Regions from separate parts of the Lactovum odontotermitis genome, predicted to be linked through region 1. Evidence: predicted binding sites of a transcription regulator. Region 1 holds the regulator's gene; the other holds the start of a gene.
What was found. The regulator HrcA, encoded in region 1, represses chaperone genes, less so after heat shock. The targets are predictions, from matches to a motif close to TTAGCACTCNNNNNNNNNGAGTGCTAA.

Region 1 (9,080 bases):
TTTGTCAAGTTTGTCAAGACCATAAGCCAGTGCTGCGGCCGTTGGCTCGTTGACGATACGCTCAACTTCAAGGCCTGCGATTTTACCTGCGTCTTTGGTGGCCTGACGCTGTGCGTCGTTGAAGTAGGCAGGGACTGTGATGACAGCCTTGTCAACTTTTTCGCCGAGGTAAGCTTCTGCTGTGGCTTTCAGGTTCTGCAGAATCATGGCAGAAATCTCCTGTGGCGTGTAAGATTTACCTTCGACTTCTACTTTGTAGCCGGATTCGCCCATGTGACGCTTGATTGAGCTGATGGTGTTCGGATTCGTGATGGCCTGGCGTTTTGCGACTTCGCCGACCTGGATTTCACCGTTCTTAAATGCGACAACGGATGGCGTGGTGCGGTTGCCTTCTGGGTTGGCGATAATTTTTGCGTCGGTTCCTTCAAGAACAGCGACGGCTGAGTTTGTTGTACCTAAGTCAATACCAATAATTTTAGACATAATTTATTTCCTCTTTCTTTAAAACGATTGTAATTTTTAATACTCGTTCATAGTTTAATGACATTGCGGTCAAGATTTTATTGTGCTACGACAACCATTGACGGCCGCAGGACACGTTCATGCAGCTGGTAGCCTTTCTGCAGGACCTGCTGGATGTGGTTGGCCGGATGTTCATCGTCGGCTTCAACGGTTTGAACTGCCAAGTGGAAGTTCGGGTCGAACTCGCCGTCTGTCGGAATCTCTGTGATTCCCTCTTGTTTGAGTCCGGCGATTAAGCTCTCCTGCGTCATTTCAAGGCCGCGGCGAACGTCGTCTGTCAGACTTTCAACCGCCAGGGCGCGCTCCAGGTTGTCCAGGGCCGGCAGAATGGCTTTGGCCAAATCCTGCGAGCGGTATTTCAGCATGGTCTGGTGCTCTTCGGTTGCGCGGCGCTGAATGTTCTGCATCTCGGCATGCGCACGCAGATACTTGTCTTCCAGCTCATCGCGCTCTTTTTGAACCTGAGCAAGGACGTCCAGGTCTTCTTCAACGACTTCTTCCAGAATCTCTTCGGATTCAGCAGCTGTTTCTTCAACAGCTTTGTCTTTTTTTTCTTCTTCCGTCATTTTTTTCCTTCTAAATCTTCCAGCCAGCGGCCGGGTATGTTTTTCGGACTTTTTATTTTCTTCGGTCATTTTGTTTTCAGCGCAGCTTTCTTTTCCCCAATGCTAATGAATCTCGTAATGATTTCCGTCCAGATACCTGTAGTAGTCCGTCAGCTTCAGGGTCAGCACTTTGGCGGTCAAATCTGCTATGCTCATCACCCGCCGGTAATCGAGCTCAACCGGGCCGACCAGCGCCAGCGTTCCCAAGCCCCGATAAGGTATCAGGAATTTTTGGGCAATCAAGGTCAATCCGTTGAAAATGCTTGCGTCATCAAACTTGACGGTCCTGAGCTCATCGTTGTCCGTAATCTGGCGAATCTCCTGGGCAATCAGCAGGTCATTGGCAAAGTCCTGAGATTTGGTCAGAAGCTTCTCCCTGCCGGCAGACACAACATTTTCATCAAAAATCTTATCAAAGATAACTTCAAAGACCTTCAGAACATCTGTCGTGGCCGGGCTGACAAAGTAGGAGCTGACAATCTGCGGAATTTCCGTGCGGAGGCTGTAGTGGATGTCAAGAATTTTCTTGCCGAGCAGGCGCTCCGTGACGATGCGCTTGATAATCAGCAAATCATTTTCACTCAAAGAGCGCGGCAGGACAAACTGATTGGTTCGTACCTCACCCGTCGACAAAGTGAAAACTGCCAAGACAGAATGGGCGTCAATCAGCACCAGTTCGAAGTTCTGCAGCTCTTGTTCCTTCTGGGGGACATTCAGTACAAAACTGCTCAAATTGGTCAATTTTGCCAGCGTGTTCGCCGCTGTTTCCAGCAGGTCCGACAGCCTTACAAATTCGCCGTCAAAAGCTTTCATCACATGGAAAAGCTCGCTCTCGCTGATTTTCTCCAGATGCAGGTCATTTTTCACGTAATACTCATAGCCGGCGATACTAGGTACACGGCCGCTTGAAGTATGCTCCTTCTGAATCAGCCCCAGCTCTTCCAGCGCTTTCATATCGTTGCGAATCGTCGCCGAACTGGCTTTCACCGCATCCAGCAGCGTCTTCGAGCCGACTGGCGTATGCTCGCGCGCATACAGAGAGATAATCAGTTCCAGAATTTCTTTTTGCCGGTCTGTAAGCATGACAACCTCCTTTCACATGACAATCGAACCATCATATTAGCACTCTTTTTGGCCGAGTGCTAATCTATGTTTTTATTATATCAAAGAAAAATCGCTTTGTCAAGAAAATTAGCACTCAAATAACAAGAGTGCTAATTTAAATTTTGATATTTGTAATTTTGTTAATTACAGCTGAATGACTGACTAGTGCCTATATCAGGATTCATTGCTTTTAAGGTTGCTGTCTTATTCGTCATTCCAGTATAAGTCCAATTAAGCGGACCGCGAATTAGCTTAAGAACATTGAGCTGTTGCTGAGAAAGGGTATTCATTGAATCTCTTGTCCCATTACTAAAACTATTCATCAAATTGTTTGTCGGGAGATAGTCGTTCGAATGATCAAGTCCAAGTGCATGACCAATCTCATGTTCAATAATGTTAGTTACTCCTTGGCTATCATTGGACGCTTGAGCAACCAAATTATTTTCTCCTGAAGTGCTTGCCCCATTATTTAACAGTATCTGTACTTTTTGTGAGCCTTGCACAATCAAACCATTTGAAAGATAATAATCCCAATTCATATACGTCATAGCCCAGTAGTTCATGTAATTGGTAGAGTTATAAGTTTTTACAAGGTCTACTTCATCAATATTAATATTGACATTCGTAGCCGAAGATGAAGGACTTGCTTCAAAAGTACCTGGCAGCCAAACATTCCATTGTGCAACCGCCGCTTTTATTTGAGCTGCCAAAGGATCTGTCGGACTGACATACCATTTTATTGCCCCATTAGTTCCCGTTCCTTTCAGGCTCGCATGCGCTGTTATTCCATCATGACTAAAGGATTCATCATCACTAAAAGCACTTTTATTAATCCAGTACCAGTGAACATTATCAGGAGTACAATAAACTGCCGTATCGAGAAATCCACCCGCCGAAACTTGTTTCTCTTTAGTCGCTAAAAAGTACACTCCTCCTTGAGTATTTGAGAGGCTCGCTACATGTGAATAATCACCATATTCTCCGCTAAACAAAGGATAATATTGACCATTAATCGCGCTTTTATTTTCAGCTTTGATTGTGTAGAAACGCGCACCCGTGTTTGTTCCGCTCGTGATGTAGTCTTTCCAATACTCACCGTCTGACATATCAACTGTGTAGCTGGTTGCACTCTCCTGATAGTATGATTTTTGTAGTGAATGTCTATCAATCCAAAAAGATCTACCATCTGAAAAAGCAATCCGCGCCCAAGTAACGGAGCCATTTACCCACTCTGCAGTCACGGTTCCGGTTTGCCCATAATAACTTGAGGCTGTCAAAACCTGGTCTGAAGCAGTTAAACTTGGAGTAAATAGACCATCGGCTTGGGTTACCACTTTTGCCTGATAATTTGCAAATGTTTGGCCCGTATATGAAAAGGGCTCTGGTGCCAATGAATGCTTATCAACCCAGAATTTATTTTCATCCATAAACTCAATCCGCACCCAAGTAACGGATCCGTTTACCCATTCTGCATCCACAAATCCAGATTGTCCATAATAACTTGAGGTTGTCAAAACCTGATCTGAAGCACTCAAACTCGGAGTAAACAGACCATCGACTTGTGTCACCACTTTTGCCTTATAAGTTACTGACGTCTGCCCTACATATGAATAAGGCCAAGGGTAAGTGGCAGTTGTTGCTGCCTTTACAACGTCATGACTGCTGAATAGACTCTGTTCTAGAAAACTTCCACCTCCCAGAGCAAGAACAGCTGCTACAGATACAATCAGACGCCTCAAGAATTTCTTTTTCATAAATCCCTCCTAAAAATTCCAGATTTATATGGTTACGTTTTCATTTTATATCGCCATCCATTCTTTGTCAACTCATTTCCATTACTTATTTGTAATTTTTTATATCAAGCTCTCATACAACAAACCACAAACGTTGAGAATAACACCTATATTTATTCCCATTTGCCTAGTTCTTTAAGAAAAAGGAAAGAGTTCATTGTATAAAACAATTGCATCTTTATATTCTTCTTCTGTATATGTTTCATCGGCTAGTTTCAGTTTTTTCAGGTAAATTGGAAAATTGAGTTCTCGCACTTCCTGCTTAAATCGTTTTTCATATCTCTCTTATATAACACCAAAGTAAAGATTTCAAAAATTATAATCAGATTTTTAAGCAGAAAACAAAAAACTCACCTGGAAATCTCCCGAGTGAGTTTTTCATCATCAAAACTCTTTTAATCATTCTACAAACTGTAGAAGATCTTTCGCCGTCAATTTCTCCGGCTGATGTTTCTGAATCTTCCCCGAATGAATCAAGTCATACATTTTACCAATAAATGACCAAATCGGCTCGTCACCGTGAATATTCTTAAAATTCCAATACGGATAGTTCCACCACTCCAGCTTTTGAAGCTGATCAATCACATCGTCTGAAAAACGCTTTTTATGTACAGTCGCAGGATTTCCTGCAACCATACTGTAAGCAGGGACATCTTTAGTAATAATAGCTCCCGTTCCGATATAAGCGCCGTTTCCGATATGAATTCCCGGCCGGATACGCACGTCATCTCCAATCCAGACATCATGTCCAATTACGATTGGCGGTCTTTGTTCAACAAAAGGCGCTGGTATAAAGCCGCCGTTAGGCTCTATCCCTCTCTGCATTGGAACAATACCCCTTTCACTATAATTAGAAAGACCAATCGGCGACATTGTAAAACGATGCGGATCATGACGTCCGTAAGGGAAGACTGAAATATTCGAAGACAAATCACAGAATCTGCCCACTTGTGTAGAATATGGCAGTGAACTGCCATATGAATAAGAGCTCGTTCCCATGCTCCAAAGCCGTCCGCGTGAGTAGCAAATTTGTGAGTAAGCTTCAATTTCAAGACTATCGTCAAAACGAACAAAACCAGTAAAGCGATTGTAGTTAAGATCTCGCTGTACATAAATATGTTTACTCTTCAAAAGAGAGATGAGCGCTTCACTTACTTCTATTTGGTGTTCCATTTTATCTCCAGTTTTATTCGTTACAGAATAGGGCAATTGTGTTATTTATTATCAGCGGAATTTTCGTCTACATATTTGCACCAGGCTTTGACATAGGCTGCCTCGACTGAACGTGCAAAACCGTCCAAATCCTGTGTCAATGGCGAAGCCTGCACGATTTTACGTAAATTTTCACGATAATAACGCATTTTCCCATAATCTGCCGCCAGTACCGCTCCTTTACGCGCAAAGTCCTCTTCGTCAGAAGCATTGAAAACGCCGTCAATGCCTAACATCTTATTGACACGCCCAGTACCGCGTGAGGCAAAAGCTTCACCGGGACAGCAAAGCGTCGGTAGGCCCATGTGCAGTGCTTCAATCGTAATCGATAAGCCGCCGAACGGCATGGAATCTAAGCCGATATCAGCCAGATCATAAGCTTTGTAATGTGGATCCAGCTTCTCCTTACAGAACGCAACCCGTTCGCGCGCAACTCCCAAATTCTCCAGACGCTGGTAAAGCTGCTCGATTTTGTCTGGTGTCAGTCGTGTACCATAGCGGTAAATCAGGAGGTGCGCCGTCGGCACAGCTTCCATCAGCTTTGACCAAAAACGCAGGGTTGTTGTTGTGATCTTGGCAATGTCATTAAAAGAACCAAAAGTGACATAATCATTTTTCTCCATCGGCAGCGGAGTAATATCAGGCAGCTCAGTTTTCCGCATGAAACCGAACCGCTCCATGCCCGCTTCAATGTACATCGGCGTCTCAGTATACAAATCCTCACTGCCTTTGGGCACTGTATACTTATCAGTCATGATATAATCCACTTCTTTAAATCCATAAGTGCCCAGAAAACCCAAATACTGAACCTGAATGGGGGCCGGTCTGAAAAGCAAAGCAAAACTGCGGTTATGACCATATGTAAAGCCGCCCAAATCAATTAAAATATCGATTTCATCTTCATAAATCCGCTGAGCAAGTTCAAAATTGTTCAGTCTCGAGCAGTCTATGAAGCGACTGCAGAGTTTCATGATTCGAGTGGTGACCTTGTCATATTTCTGCGTTACCGTTGAATAAAGTGTAATGTCATATTTGCTCCTGTCATGATGTTCAAGCAAAGGAATGATAAAACTCATCATAGTATGACTATAAAAGTCTGAGGAAAGATAAGCAATCCGCAGTTTTTTATCTTTCTTCAGTTTACCCCGCACTTTTAATCGTTCATGTGTATAAACTGTTCCATTGGCTGCAAATTTTCTCGGCCATCCTGAGGCATATTCTTCCAGCTTCTCTCGTACCCCCCTGGGCGTGTAAGCATCCGTCTGAAGAGTTAAGAAATTCCGGCTGCTGTAATTCGCGAAATTATTGTCCAGAGTGAACGCGCGGCTATTGTATTCGATGGCTTTATCTTGATCAAAAGCATAAAAAATAGAAGCTAAACGTTTGTACACTGCAGCATTTGTTGTCGAATAATTCAGCGTTTTTTCCAGATTTATACGGGCATGGTCTCTGTCGCCCATGGCATAGTAGCAATTGCCTATCTTACGATAAAGTTCACTCTTATCCCAAGCAAAACTATCATCAATATAACTAAAAAGTAGCTGGTAGATCTCAATTGCACGCTCATTTGAGCGCTTTTTATCTCCCATCTGATTTTGATGCCGGTAAATCTTGTCCGCCGCCTGCATAAGCGTCAGAAATTCCAGATCATTGCAGCGTTTTTTCAGGCGTTCTTCTTCGCTCGTTGTCATTTTCCCTGCTTTCTTTACGAATTTAAATACCTTGTCCAAATATGGCGATAGCCATCTTCAACTTCATGTGCAAAACCGCGACGATCGGTGAAAAGCGGCGAACTTGTCAATCTTTCCCGAAGGCCAGTGTGAATCAGGTTTAATTTTTCAATATTTCGCGACAGAGCACTGGCCTTTTCGATATATTCTTCTTCCGAATAGGCATTCAGCTCCTCTTCAAGATGAAGCGCTCGGTTCACAGCGCCAGTGCCTCTGGACTGCATACCCTCTCCTACCAGTGTCACTGCAGAAAGTCCCATATAGGCCTGCTCAATCGTGATGGTTAATCCGCCGTATGGTGTCGTGTCAAGTCCGATATCTGCCTGCGAATAAGCGGAAAAGAGTGACGGGAAAACTTCGTTGCTTAAAATCAATCTATCTTTAGTAATGCCGCGTTTCTTAAATTCTTGAACAAACCAGTCTTTTTTGTCCTGTTCCAAGTTTTTCGTACGATAAATCAATAACTTAGAATTTCCAACACGTTGAAGGAGTTTTGCCCACAAATCTAAAGTTGTAAAGGAGATTTTCGACATGTCATTAAAACTGCCGAAAGTAATATAACCATTTCCAAGACACGGAAGCGGCGCCACTTCAGGGAAATTTTCCACCGACATATTAAAGTCAAAGCGGTGCATTCCGGATTTTAAATAGAAAGGTTTTTCAGTATACAGGTTTGCTTTGTCTTTTGGAATCATAAATTCATCAGCCCAGATGTAATCAATTTCTTTCATGCCCAAAGTGTTGACAAATCCTAGATACTGCATCTGGATGGGAGCTGGAGTGAAAAAGAGTGCATTGACGCGTCTGGCATGGGTATGTCCGCCTAGATCTACAATGATATCAATTCGGTCATTGTAGATACGACGGGCGATTTGAGCGCCAGTCCTGTCAGAAACATCCACAAAGTTAATACCGGTCTCCTTAATTCTTTTCGTAGTGGTATCATTGATTGCTTTGCAGGAATAAAGAGTAAAATTAAAAGCTGTCTGATCGTGATTCTCTAAAAGAGGAAGGACAAACTCCATCATGGCGTGGCTATAAAAATCAGATGAAAGGTAAGCAACATTTAACTTCTCCCCGACTTTTTTGGCTCTTTTTACATGTTCATAAGGACGTTGCCTCCCCATGACAAAAGGACGTATTTTGTCAACACCTGATTCAAACACTTCCTTGATTTTTGTCTGATTATAGTTAACAGATTTTAAGATTGAGAGGCACATATTGCCGAAAGTCGCTTCATTTGCCTTTAACCTCAATGACGCTTTGTAATATGGAATGGCTTTTTCAATATCATAAGCATAATACAATGATGCTAAACGCGCAAAAATAGCGGAATTCCGGTCTGAGTAGTCAAGCGTGCGCTCATAAAAGAGCCGGGCCTGAGACCAGTCTTCCAAAGCATAATAACAATCCGCTAATTTTCGATAGAGCTCACGTAAATCATGAGCGAAATCTTCATTCAAGTAAGAAAAAAGTTCGTTATATAAGATAATCGCATCTTTATATTCTTTTGCTTCATAGCTTTCATCCGCTAATTTTAACTTTTTGAGATAAATCGAGTTATCACAAGTTTTGCGCAAATCATTTTTCATAGTGATTCCTGATCTAGATTGAGCAGGAGACTTTTGGATTAGTCTCTGCCATTAATCATCTGATTACCGAGTCCTCTAGTAATATCAGATATGTAGCTGAACTTCTTAGAGCTCGCATCGTCAAGCAACGCCCGCCAAGCTTTCCAGACACTGGCCTCAGAATAGCGTAAAGACAGCTCATAGGCACAATCTGACATACGCTGCAGAAGTTCTTCGTCGGTGAAGAGCTTGACCAGCCGTTCTGAGAAAGCTTTCACATCATTAAACCCGACAATATAGCCGTTCTCACCATCAACCGTCAGCTCGTTCGGCCCGTAATTGACATCGTTTGTTACTGCAACCATCCCATGACTCTGAGCTTCCATCAGTGAGAGATTAAAGCCTTCCATGGTGGAAAAGAGTCCATAAATCTGGTATTCTCTTTGTAAACTTGACACATCTCCGGAATAGCCGTGTTGACGAACAGCCTCTTCCATTTTGTAATCCTTGATTGCCCTATCAATTGCTTTTTGGGCTGCATCA
Region 2 (9,080 bases), on a different contig from region 1:
CTGGTCTGAAAATCATGATAAGAATCAGTATCAGTGAATAAATAATCATACGCAATGAGCCGAAGTCCTGCAGGAACATGTTCAAAATGCCGAGAACGATTGCCCCGACGATTGACCCAGTGACTGAGCCAAGTCCGCCGAACACGACGATAATTAGGATATTGACGGAATTCATGAAGGTAAAGTCTTTCGGAGTAACTGTGCCGATAAATCCTGAGTAGAGAGTCCCTGCAATGGAGGCTGTGACGGCACCGAAGACAAAGGCTGTCACTTTGACCTTGGTTGCGTTGACGCCGACCGATTCTGCCGCGATTTCATCGTCACGCACCGCACGTATTCCGCGCCCATTGGCCGACAGGCCGAAGTTCAGGCTGAGAATGGTCGTGATAATCACAAAGACGTAGACCATCTGCCAGCTGGTAAATAACGGGATGCCGGTCATGCCCGCTGCGCCGTTTGTCAGCGAGCCGCCGTTGATGACGAGGATTCGGAAGATTTCTGCCACGCCCAGCGTCGCAATGGCCAGGTAATCGCCTTTCAGCCGCAAGGTAGGTACACCGACAATCAGCGCCGCCAGTCCCGCTATCACCATACCGACCAGCATGGCCAGGAAGAAGCCCAGGTAAGTCCCGGTCTGTCCGCCGATGATGGCCCCAGAATAGGCGCCAATCAGCATGAAACCGGCATGCCCCAGCGAGAATTGGCCCGCAAAGCCGATGATAACGTTCAGACCGACCGCGAGGATGATGTTAATGCCGATTTGCGTGATAATCTGCACTATGAAATCATTGAAAATACCGAACTGAATGAGAAGACTCAGAATCGCATAGGCTGCAATGAAAAGAATCAGCCAGCTGATATTTACTTTTAAATTCTTTTTCATCAGACTTTCTCCTTTACATTTTTACCTAGGATTCCCGAAGGACGAATCAGCAGAATCACAATCAGGATGACGTAGACAACCGCGTCCTTGTAGCCGGCGATAAATGAGAGCTTGCCAGGCAGTGACTGCGCCACGGTCTCAATCAGACCGATGACAATGCCGCCGAGCGCCGCGCCAGGAATGATGCCGATACCGCCGACAACCGCCGCGATAAAGGCCTTGATGCCAGGCACCATGCCCATCAGCGGGTCAATTGAGCCGTAATAAAGCCCAATCATCACGCCTGCCGCCCCTGCAAGCGCAGAGCCAATCGCAAAGGTAAAGCTGATGGTCCGATTCACGTTGATGCCCATCAGCTGCGCTGCGTCCATTTCGACAGAGACGGCCCGCATGGCTTTGCCCATTTTTGTTTTCTGGACAATAAACTGCAAGATGAGCATCAGCAGGACTGACGTGACCAAAATCATAATCTGGATGTTGGTGATGACCATGCCTAAAACATGGAACTGCACGACGTTTATTACCTGCGGAAAAGCCCTTGACCCAGAGCCGACCAAGAAAATCATGCCATTTTCCAAGAGAAAAGACACACCAATCGCTGTGATGAGCGCCGCAATTCGCGTCGAATTCCGAAGCGGACGGTAAGCCAGATATTCAATGACAACGCCTAAAACTGCACAGAAAATCATGGCTAGAATTAAGGCCAGAAAAAAGTTCATGTGCAGATTATTTATCAGATAATAGCCGACAAAAGCGCCAACCATATAGATGTCGCCATGAGCGAAGTTTATCAGCTTAATAATGCCGTAAACCATGGTGTAGCCCAGCGCGATTAAAGCATATACTGATCCGAGAATCAGTCCGTTTAGTATTATTTGCATTTTTTCCTTAATAATCAGTGACCAGCTGATTTCCCGGAATTTCTAGTTTCCCGGGAAATCAAATGATCTTGTTTCATTTCTTAGGGTTTAATCACTTCTGATGAGGTTGTAACGCCATTTTCCAGCTTAATCACAATCGCAGATTTGACCGGATTATGGTCGGCATCAATCGTCATCTCGCCCGTAATGCCGTCGAAGTTTTTCACCTTGCCGAGAGCCGTTGCGAGCTCTTTTGAATTCTTCGCGTGGCTGTCTTCCTGGGCCTGCTTGATGTAATAGATGCCGTCATAAGCTAGAGCTGCAAACATGCCTGGATCTTCGCCGTATTTCGCTTTGTAGGCTTTGACAAAATCAGCAGTTTTGTCTGAAAGACTCACCTCTGCCGAGTAGCAAGAAACATAGTAAACATTTGTTGCCGCTTCTTTTCCAGCCAATTCCACGAAAGATGGGTCTGCAGCGCCGTCGCCGGAAAGAATTGGTGCTTCGATGCCAAGAGCTCTCGCCTGTTTGGTAATCAGCCCAGTTTCATTGTAGTAACCCGGCAGAATAATCGCATCGAAATCTTCACCCTTGATTTTTGACAATGTCGCCTGGAAATCAGTGTCGCCGGCCGTAAAGGTGACCTTGTCGACAATTGTCCCGTCATAGTTCTTGTCAAACGCGGCTTCAATACCTTTGGCATAGTCTGAAGAGTTGTCGTAATACATGATGACTTTCTTCGCCTTCAGATTATTGGTGACATAGCTTGCCAGAACCTTCCCCTGGAAACTGTCCTGGAAAGTGTTGCGGAAAGCATAAGGATTGACTTTTCCTTTTGTGACCGTATAAGCATCAGCCGTCGCAGTCGGCGAAACAATGCCCACAGCACTCTTCGTGGCCGTCGGCAGCATTGACATAGCCCCGCCTGAAGTAGCCGGCCCAAAGATGACATTGACCTTGTTATTTGAAATAAGGTTGCTGGCAATCGTTGCGGCCTCTGCATTATCAGACTTGTTGTCTTTGGTCGTCATGACAATTTTTTTGCCGTCAATTCCGCCGTCGGCATTGATTTCTTTAATCGCCAGGTCGGCACCGTCTTTGATAGCAGTCCCGTAAGCTGAGACGCCGCCGGACAGCTCAAGGTCGCCGCCGATTTTAAATGTGTCGCCGATTGTAGTGCCCGAGCTTGAGGAACTGCTAGGCGCTGCACTACAGGCGGTGAGAGCGGCAAAGCCGACAGTCATCATGACCGCTGCGGCCATAAATCTCTTTGTGAATTTCATAAAATAACTCCTTTTTTATCAATAAAATAGTTTTCACTAAAATACTCACTTTTTAAGTAAGTAAAAATCATTTTATCAAATTGTCAGAAAATTTGCAACTATTTTGAATTAATTTCTTTTATTATATTTTAAAAGAAACAGGAAATCTTGAAATAGCTTGATAGTAAGGGCTTACAAATAGAAAAACGAATTCCAGAATTCGAAATTCGTTTTACTTTTTAATTCAATTCTTTGCGGCTTTAGCGGGATAACTTTCGGATAGGAACTAAAATTGTTCCCGCAGGAGAAATTCAGCCAAAATCACGAAGACAAGTTCTTGTTTTTAGAGAAGCTCTTAATAGCCGCCCATCATAGATGGGTCCATGGCTGGCGCTGCAGGAGCTTTCGGCTCAGGCTTGTCAGCCACAACTGCTTCAGTTGTCAGAACCATAGCCGCAACGCTGGAAGCATTCTGCAGGGCGGAACGTGTTACCTTGACTGGGTCAATGATACCAGCATCTACCATATTCACCCAAGTGCCGTTGGCTGCGTTGAATCCTTCGCCCTCTGCGCGGTTTTTCAGCTCATTGATGATGACTGAGCCCTCATAGCCAGCATTAGCAGCAATTTGGCGAACAGGCTCTTCCAGAGCACGGAGCACAATGTTGACACCAGTTGCTTCATCGCCTTCAACGTCAAGTTTGGCCACTTCTTTGATGACAGTAGCCAGAGCGACACCGCCGCCGGCCACGATACCTTCTTCAACAGCCGCACGAGTTGCATTCAATGCATCTTCAATGTGCAGCTTCATTTCCTTAATTTCAGTTTCAGTTGCTGCACCGACCTTGATAACAGCCACGCCGCCGGCCAGTTTAGCCAAACGCTCCTGCAGCTTCTCTTTGTCAAAGTCTGAAGTTGTCTGCTCAATCTGAGCTTTGATTGTCGCAACACGCTGTGCCAGAGCCGCTTTATCGCCAGCGCCCTCAACCACAGTTGTCTTGTCTTTATCAACAGTTACCTTACTTGCAGAGCCGAGTGACTCAATCGTTGCATCTTTCAGTTCAAGACCAAGCTCTTCCGTAATGACTGTACCGCCTGTCAAGATGGCCAAATCCTCAAGCTGCGCTTTACGGCGGTCACCGAAACCAGGAGCTTTTACAGCAACTACATTGAAAGTGCCGCGAATCTTGTTCAGGACCAGCGTAGGCAAAGCCTCACCGTCAACATCATCAGCCACAATCAGAAGTGCGCGACCGGCCTTAACCACAGACTCAAGCAGCGGCAGGATTTCCTGAATATTGGAAATCTTCTTGTCAGTGATGAGAATATAAGGATTATCCAGGTCTGCCACCATTTTTTCAGTGTCAGTCACCATGTATTGTGACAAATAGCCACGGTCAAACTGCATGCCTTCAACGACATCCAGCTCAGTCTGCATGCCTTTAGACTCTTCAATAGTAATGACGCCGTCTGCGCCGACTTTTTCCATGGCATTTGAGATGTACTCGCCGACTTTTTCACTGCGGCTTGAAACAGTCGCTACCTGGGCAATTGCATCTTTGCCTGAAACTGGAATCGCCAGTTTCTTAAGCGCCTCAACGGCAGTTTCAGTGGCTTTTTCAATTCCCCGGCGGATACCGATAGGATTAGCTCCGGCAGTGACATTCTTCAAGCCCTCGCGTACAATTGCCTGTGTCAGCAGTGTCGCAGTGGTTGTACCGTCACCAGCGATATCATTCGTCTTTGAGGCTACTTCTGACACGAGTTTTGCGCCCATATTCTCAAAATGGTCTTCAAGCTCGATTTCTTTGGCAATGGTAACGCCATCATTGGTGATGAGCGGTGAACCGTATGACTTCTCCAGCACCACATTGCGGCCTTTTGGTCCAAGCGTGATTTTCACTGTATCCGCTAGAATATCGATACCCTGCACGATGGCTGAGCGGGCATCAGATGAAAACTTTATTTCTTTTGACATATTTGATTATCGACCTTTCTTATTAACTGAGTTCAACACGCCTGAAGCTAGGAAAATAGATAAATCAGAACCTGCCCTGCGGGCAGAACCACGATTTCCTAATTTTCTACGCTTCATAGCGGGCGTGTTTCACATCTTATAAAACTGCAAGCAAATCAGATTCGCGTGTGATGAGGTATTCTTCGCCGTCAAGTTTGACCTTGCTGCCGCCGTATTCTGCGAAAACAACAACATCACCGACTTTAACTTCAAGCGGAATTAATTTTCCTTCTTCATTACGTTTGCCTGGTCCTACGGCAACAACTTCTGCTGTGCGCGGCTTCTCTTGAGCACTGCTGGCCAGAACGATGCCGCCGACAGTTTTTTCTTCCTCTTCTTTCACGCGTAAAACTACACGATCTGCTAAGGGTTTTAACATATTCAACCTCCAAATAATTTTCTTTATTTTAGCACTCTAATTGGCAGAGTGCTAACTTACATTCTTATTGTACCGCAAAGGTCAAAAATAGTCAACAGTTTAGTCTAAATTTCCAGCTGATTTAACAACAATTTTTTCATTTGCTGATTTATTTGTCATTTCCCGCTTAAAAAGGCAGTTCTTCGGCCTCCAACGCTAATTCTTCCGTGCTGATGCTGCCTTCCCGCAGAGCCACTGCGGCTTTGCTTTCTAAAAGGTTGTAAGAGGTACAGAGGACCTCGGTCACGTAATGGCGCTGCTTCTGCTTGTCCTCGTAGTTGTGTGTGCGGATTTCGCCCTCAACAGAAAGCAGGCTGCCTTTCTTGGCATAAGAAACAAAGTTTTCAGCGGTTTTCCCCCAGATGACCAGCGAGATAAAATCTGCCAGCCGTTCCCCCTCCGGATTCCTGTAACGGCGGTTAACAGCAATCGTCGTGTGGACAACATTTTTGTCGCTGGCTGTTGTCACGAGTTCAGGATTGGCGACCAGTCGGCCGATGAGAAGTGTTTTGTTCATTTTTGAACCTCCAAAATTTTCTATAATCAGGGTTTTTTCCTCCCTACTGTTATATACGCAAAATTTCGGCAAGTGTTACAAAAATTTCGAAAAAAAAAATAGCCTATGCTACTTTTTTTCTTTCACAATATAAATCGGACGCCCTTTGACTTCTGAGAAAATCTTGGCAATGTATTTGCCGATAATTCCCAGCATCAGCAAAGTCACACCGAAGGCGAACAAAATGATAACCACAGTTGAAGCCCAGCCGCCGACCGGGTCATTCCAGACAAGCGCCCGCACTATAACAAACAGCAAAGCAACAATATCAATGAACACGACAACCAGACCGCCCCAGACCGCCAGATTCAGCGGTGCCTCAGAGAAATTGACAAAACCGTCAATCGAATACTTCAGCAGACTGAAAAAACTCCAGTGACTGCTGCCGGCCACGCGCTCATGATTCTCATAGGCGACATATTCAGTATTGAAACCGACCCAGGTGAAGAGGCCCTTTGAGAAACGGTTGTATTCGGAGAGCTCGAGAATCGCGTCAGTCATCTGGCGCGTCATCAGCCTAAAATCACGCACACCGTCAATAACAGGCGTCTCCGAAATTCGATTCATAATCTTATAGAAAAGCCTGCTGAATAAACTGCGCAGCCATGGCTCACCCTTACGGTCAAAGCGGCGTGCCGCTACACAGTCAATGTCAGGCGCTTGGATTTTGGCATACATCTCGATGAGCATTTCCGGCGGGTCCTGCAAATCCGCGTCGAGTAATGTCACGTAATTACCGGTCGAGGCCTGTAAACCAGCATAAATCGCAGACTCTTTGCCGAAATTTCTCGAAAAATCAATATAATGCACGATGTCAGAATGGGCAGACTGCAGCTCGCGCAAAATCGGCAGCGTCCTGTCTTTTGAACCGTCATTGACAAAAATGTACTCAAACTCAACCGGCATCTGCTGACGCACCTTTTCAGCCGCCGCAAAAAAGTGCGGCAGACTCTCTTCCTCGTTGTAACAAGGGACAATGACTGAAATTTTATCCATGCCACATCGCTTCCGCGTCAAAGGCCTCACCAGCCGCTAAGTCCGGCGATAACTCAATAATCCCGCGCGCCTGCGGTGCATTCGGCAATCCTAGCTCACGGGCCGAGCAGAGCATTCCGTGACTCACCACACCGCGAAGTTCACCGTCAAAAATCAAAGCCCCGTCCGGCATGAGAGAAATCGGCAGTGCCGCCACTGTTTTCAGACCCTCACGCGCATTAGCCGCGCCGCAGACGATTTGTACCAGCTGCTCAGGATTTCCGACATCAACCTGGCAAATGTGCAAATGGTCAGAATCCGGATGTTCGTCCATTTTGACAATTTCAGCCACCACAAAATTAGAATGTACCTCGCCCTCGATGGTTTCAGCAAAACCAGCCGCAGCAATGTCATCTTCAAGGTTCCAAATCTGCTTCTCAGTCAGCGTGATTTCACCATTTTTCGGAAATTCCTCGCCGAAAAAGTTCCAGGCAACCGTCTCGCCGGTGTCTTCACGAAAAACGCGCGCAATGTCAGCCTTGCGCTCGTAATCTAATGCTGCCCCGTGGTTGTCCGCTACAACGAGCATCAGGACATTTCCAATATTTTCGTTAAAAAATGCTATCATATTTTCCTTTATTTGTAATTTGCGAGAAAGCTGTTGACTTCTTCTTTGGTTTTACGGTCTTTGTTGACCAAGCGCCCGATTTCTTTGCCGTTTTCTAAAACTACAAAGCTGGGAATGCCGAAAATATCCCATTCCTGAGCCAAATCCATGAACTCGTCACGGTCAGTTTCAACAAACTGAAATTCCGGATTTTCAGCTTCAATTTCAGGCATCTTAGGTTTAATAAAAGCGCAGTCCGGGCACCAGCCGGCTGTGAAGAAGAAAACAAATTTTCCCTCCTTTTTCGTTAACTGATTAAGTTTCTCGGTATTTTCCGGTATAATCATTTTTTATTCATTCCTTTCAAGCGCTGTTAAACTCAAGCGTTTTCAACTTCTTTGATAATTTTTTGTGATTTTTCTTCAATTTCAAAACTGATTGACTTGCCGCTGGCAAAGTTTAAACCGCCGGCGAAAACATTCTCGCGCAGAGGTTCATCAAAAAGCCAGACGACATCAATTTCTTCCTCGTCAAAGTAATCTCGCGCCGCTTCAATCAGTTCAGCGCGCAGATTATCCTCATTCTGCTGATAGGCAAGATAAAGCCCTGCGCCCGCAACCGCACCGACAGCCAGACCGACGCCAAATTTCCAAAATTTTCCCATACGATGATTTTACCACAAAATAGGTTATAATAATAGTGTTTAAGTTTATTAAGCTTATTATTGTGTAAACGTTTTTATCAGAAAGAGGTCAATATTTATGGATTTGTTCAGTAAAATCAAAGAAATCACTGAGATTCAGGCAACCAGCGGTCATGAAACCGCCATGCGTGATTACTTGGAGAAAAAGATGCTGGGACTGGGCTATCAGCCTGAATTTGACGGCCTCGGCGGAATTTTCATCACTAAAAAATCAAAAGTCGCGGGTGCCCCGCGTGTCATGATTGCCAGCCACATGGACGAAGTCGGCTTTCTTGTCTCAAAAATTCAAGCTGACGGGACACTCCGCGTTGTCGCGCTCGGCGGCTGGAATCCTCTGGTTGTCAGCGCCCAGCGTTTCAGCCTGTTTACTTCGTCTGGCAAGAAAATCCCTGTCATCACAGGCGGCGTGCCGCCTCATCTGATGCGCGGAAGCGGCAGTGCGCCTTCACTTCCAGCCATTTCTGATATTGTCTTTGACGCAGGTTTTGCAGATAAAAACGAAGCCGAGACTTACGGCATCCGTCCCGGCGACGTCATCGTTCCTGAAACTGAAACCATTCTCACCGCCAACGGCAGAAATGTCATGGGCAAGGCCTGGGACAACCGCTACGGCTGCCTTGAAGTGCTGGAGCTGCTGGAGTTCCTGAAAGACAAAGAACTTGGCGTAACACTGATTATCGGGGCCAATGTGCAGGAAGAAGTCGGTCTGCGCGGCGCCAAAGTAGCAACAACCAAATTCAAGCCTGACCTCTTCTTTGCTGTTGACTGCTCGCCGGCGGGAGACACTTTCGGCGATGAA

Region 2: the regulator HrcA is predicted to act here: its motif matches at 5,430-5,456, upstream of groES (co-chaperone GroES).

The regions. Positions count from the first base shown of each region.
Region 1 covers NZ_BAAGGQ010000018.1:30,551-39,630, forward strand. Annotated here, with positions in the region: gene dnaK (molecular chaperone DnaK) at 1-483, opposite strand, end outside; gene grpE (nucleotide exchange factor GrpE) at 561-1,157, opposite strand; gene hrcA (heat-inducible transcriptional repressor HrcA) at 1,191-2,210, opposite strand; gene ACYQ2E_RS09415 (GW dipeptide domain-containing protein) at 2,372-3,985, opposite strand; gene ACYQ2E_RS09420 (CatB-related O-acetyltransferase) at 4,424-5,197, opposite strand; gene ACYQ2E_RS09425 (O-linked N-acetylglucosamine transferase, SPINDLY family protein) at 5,239-6,927, opposite strand; gene ACYQ2E_RS09430 (O-linked N-acetylglucosamine transferase, SPINDLY family protein) at 6,942-8,558, opposite strand; gene ACYQ2E_RS09435 (glycosyltransferase family 4 protein) at 8,597-9,080, opposite strand, start outside.
Region 2 covers NZ_BAAGGQ010000002.1:160,378-169,457, forward strand. Annotated here, with positions in the region: gene ACYQ2E_RS02175 (branched-chain amino acid ABC transporter permease) at 1-883, opposite strand, end outside; gene ACYQ2E_RS02180 (branched-chain amino acid ABC transporter permease) at 883-1,764, opposite strand; gene ACYQ2E_RS02185 (ABC transporter substrate-binding protein) at 1,845-3,026, opposite strand; gene groL (chaperonin GroEL) at 3,361-4,983, opposite strand; gene groES (co-chaperone GroES) at 5,120-5,401, opposite strand; gene ACYQ2E_RS02200 (single-stranded DNA-binding protein) at 5,568-5,957, opposite strand; gene ACYQ2E_RS02205 (glycosyltransferase family 2 protein) at 6,066-6,992, opposite strand; gene ytpR (YtpR family tRNA-binding protein) at 6,985-7,599, opposite strand; gene ACYQ2E_RS02215 (thioredoxin family protein) at 7,608-7,925, opposite strand; gene ACYQ2E_RS02220 (hypothetical protein) at 7,958-8,242, opposite strand; gene pepA (glutamyl aminopeptidase) at 8,340-9,080, shown strand, end outside.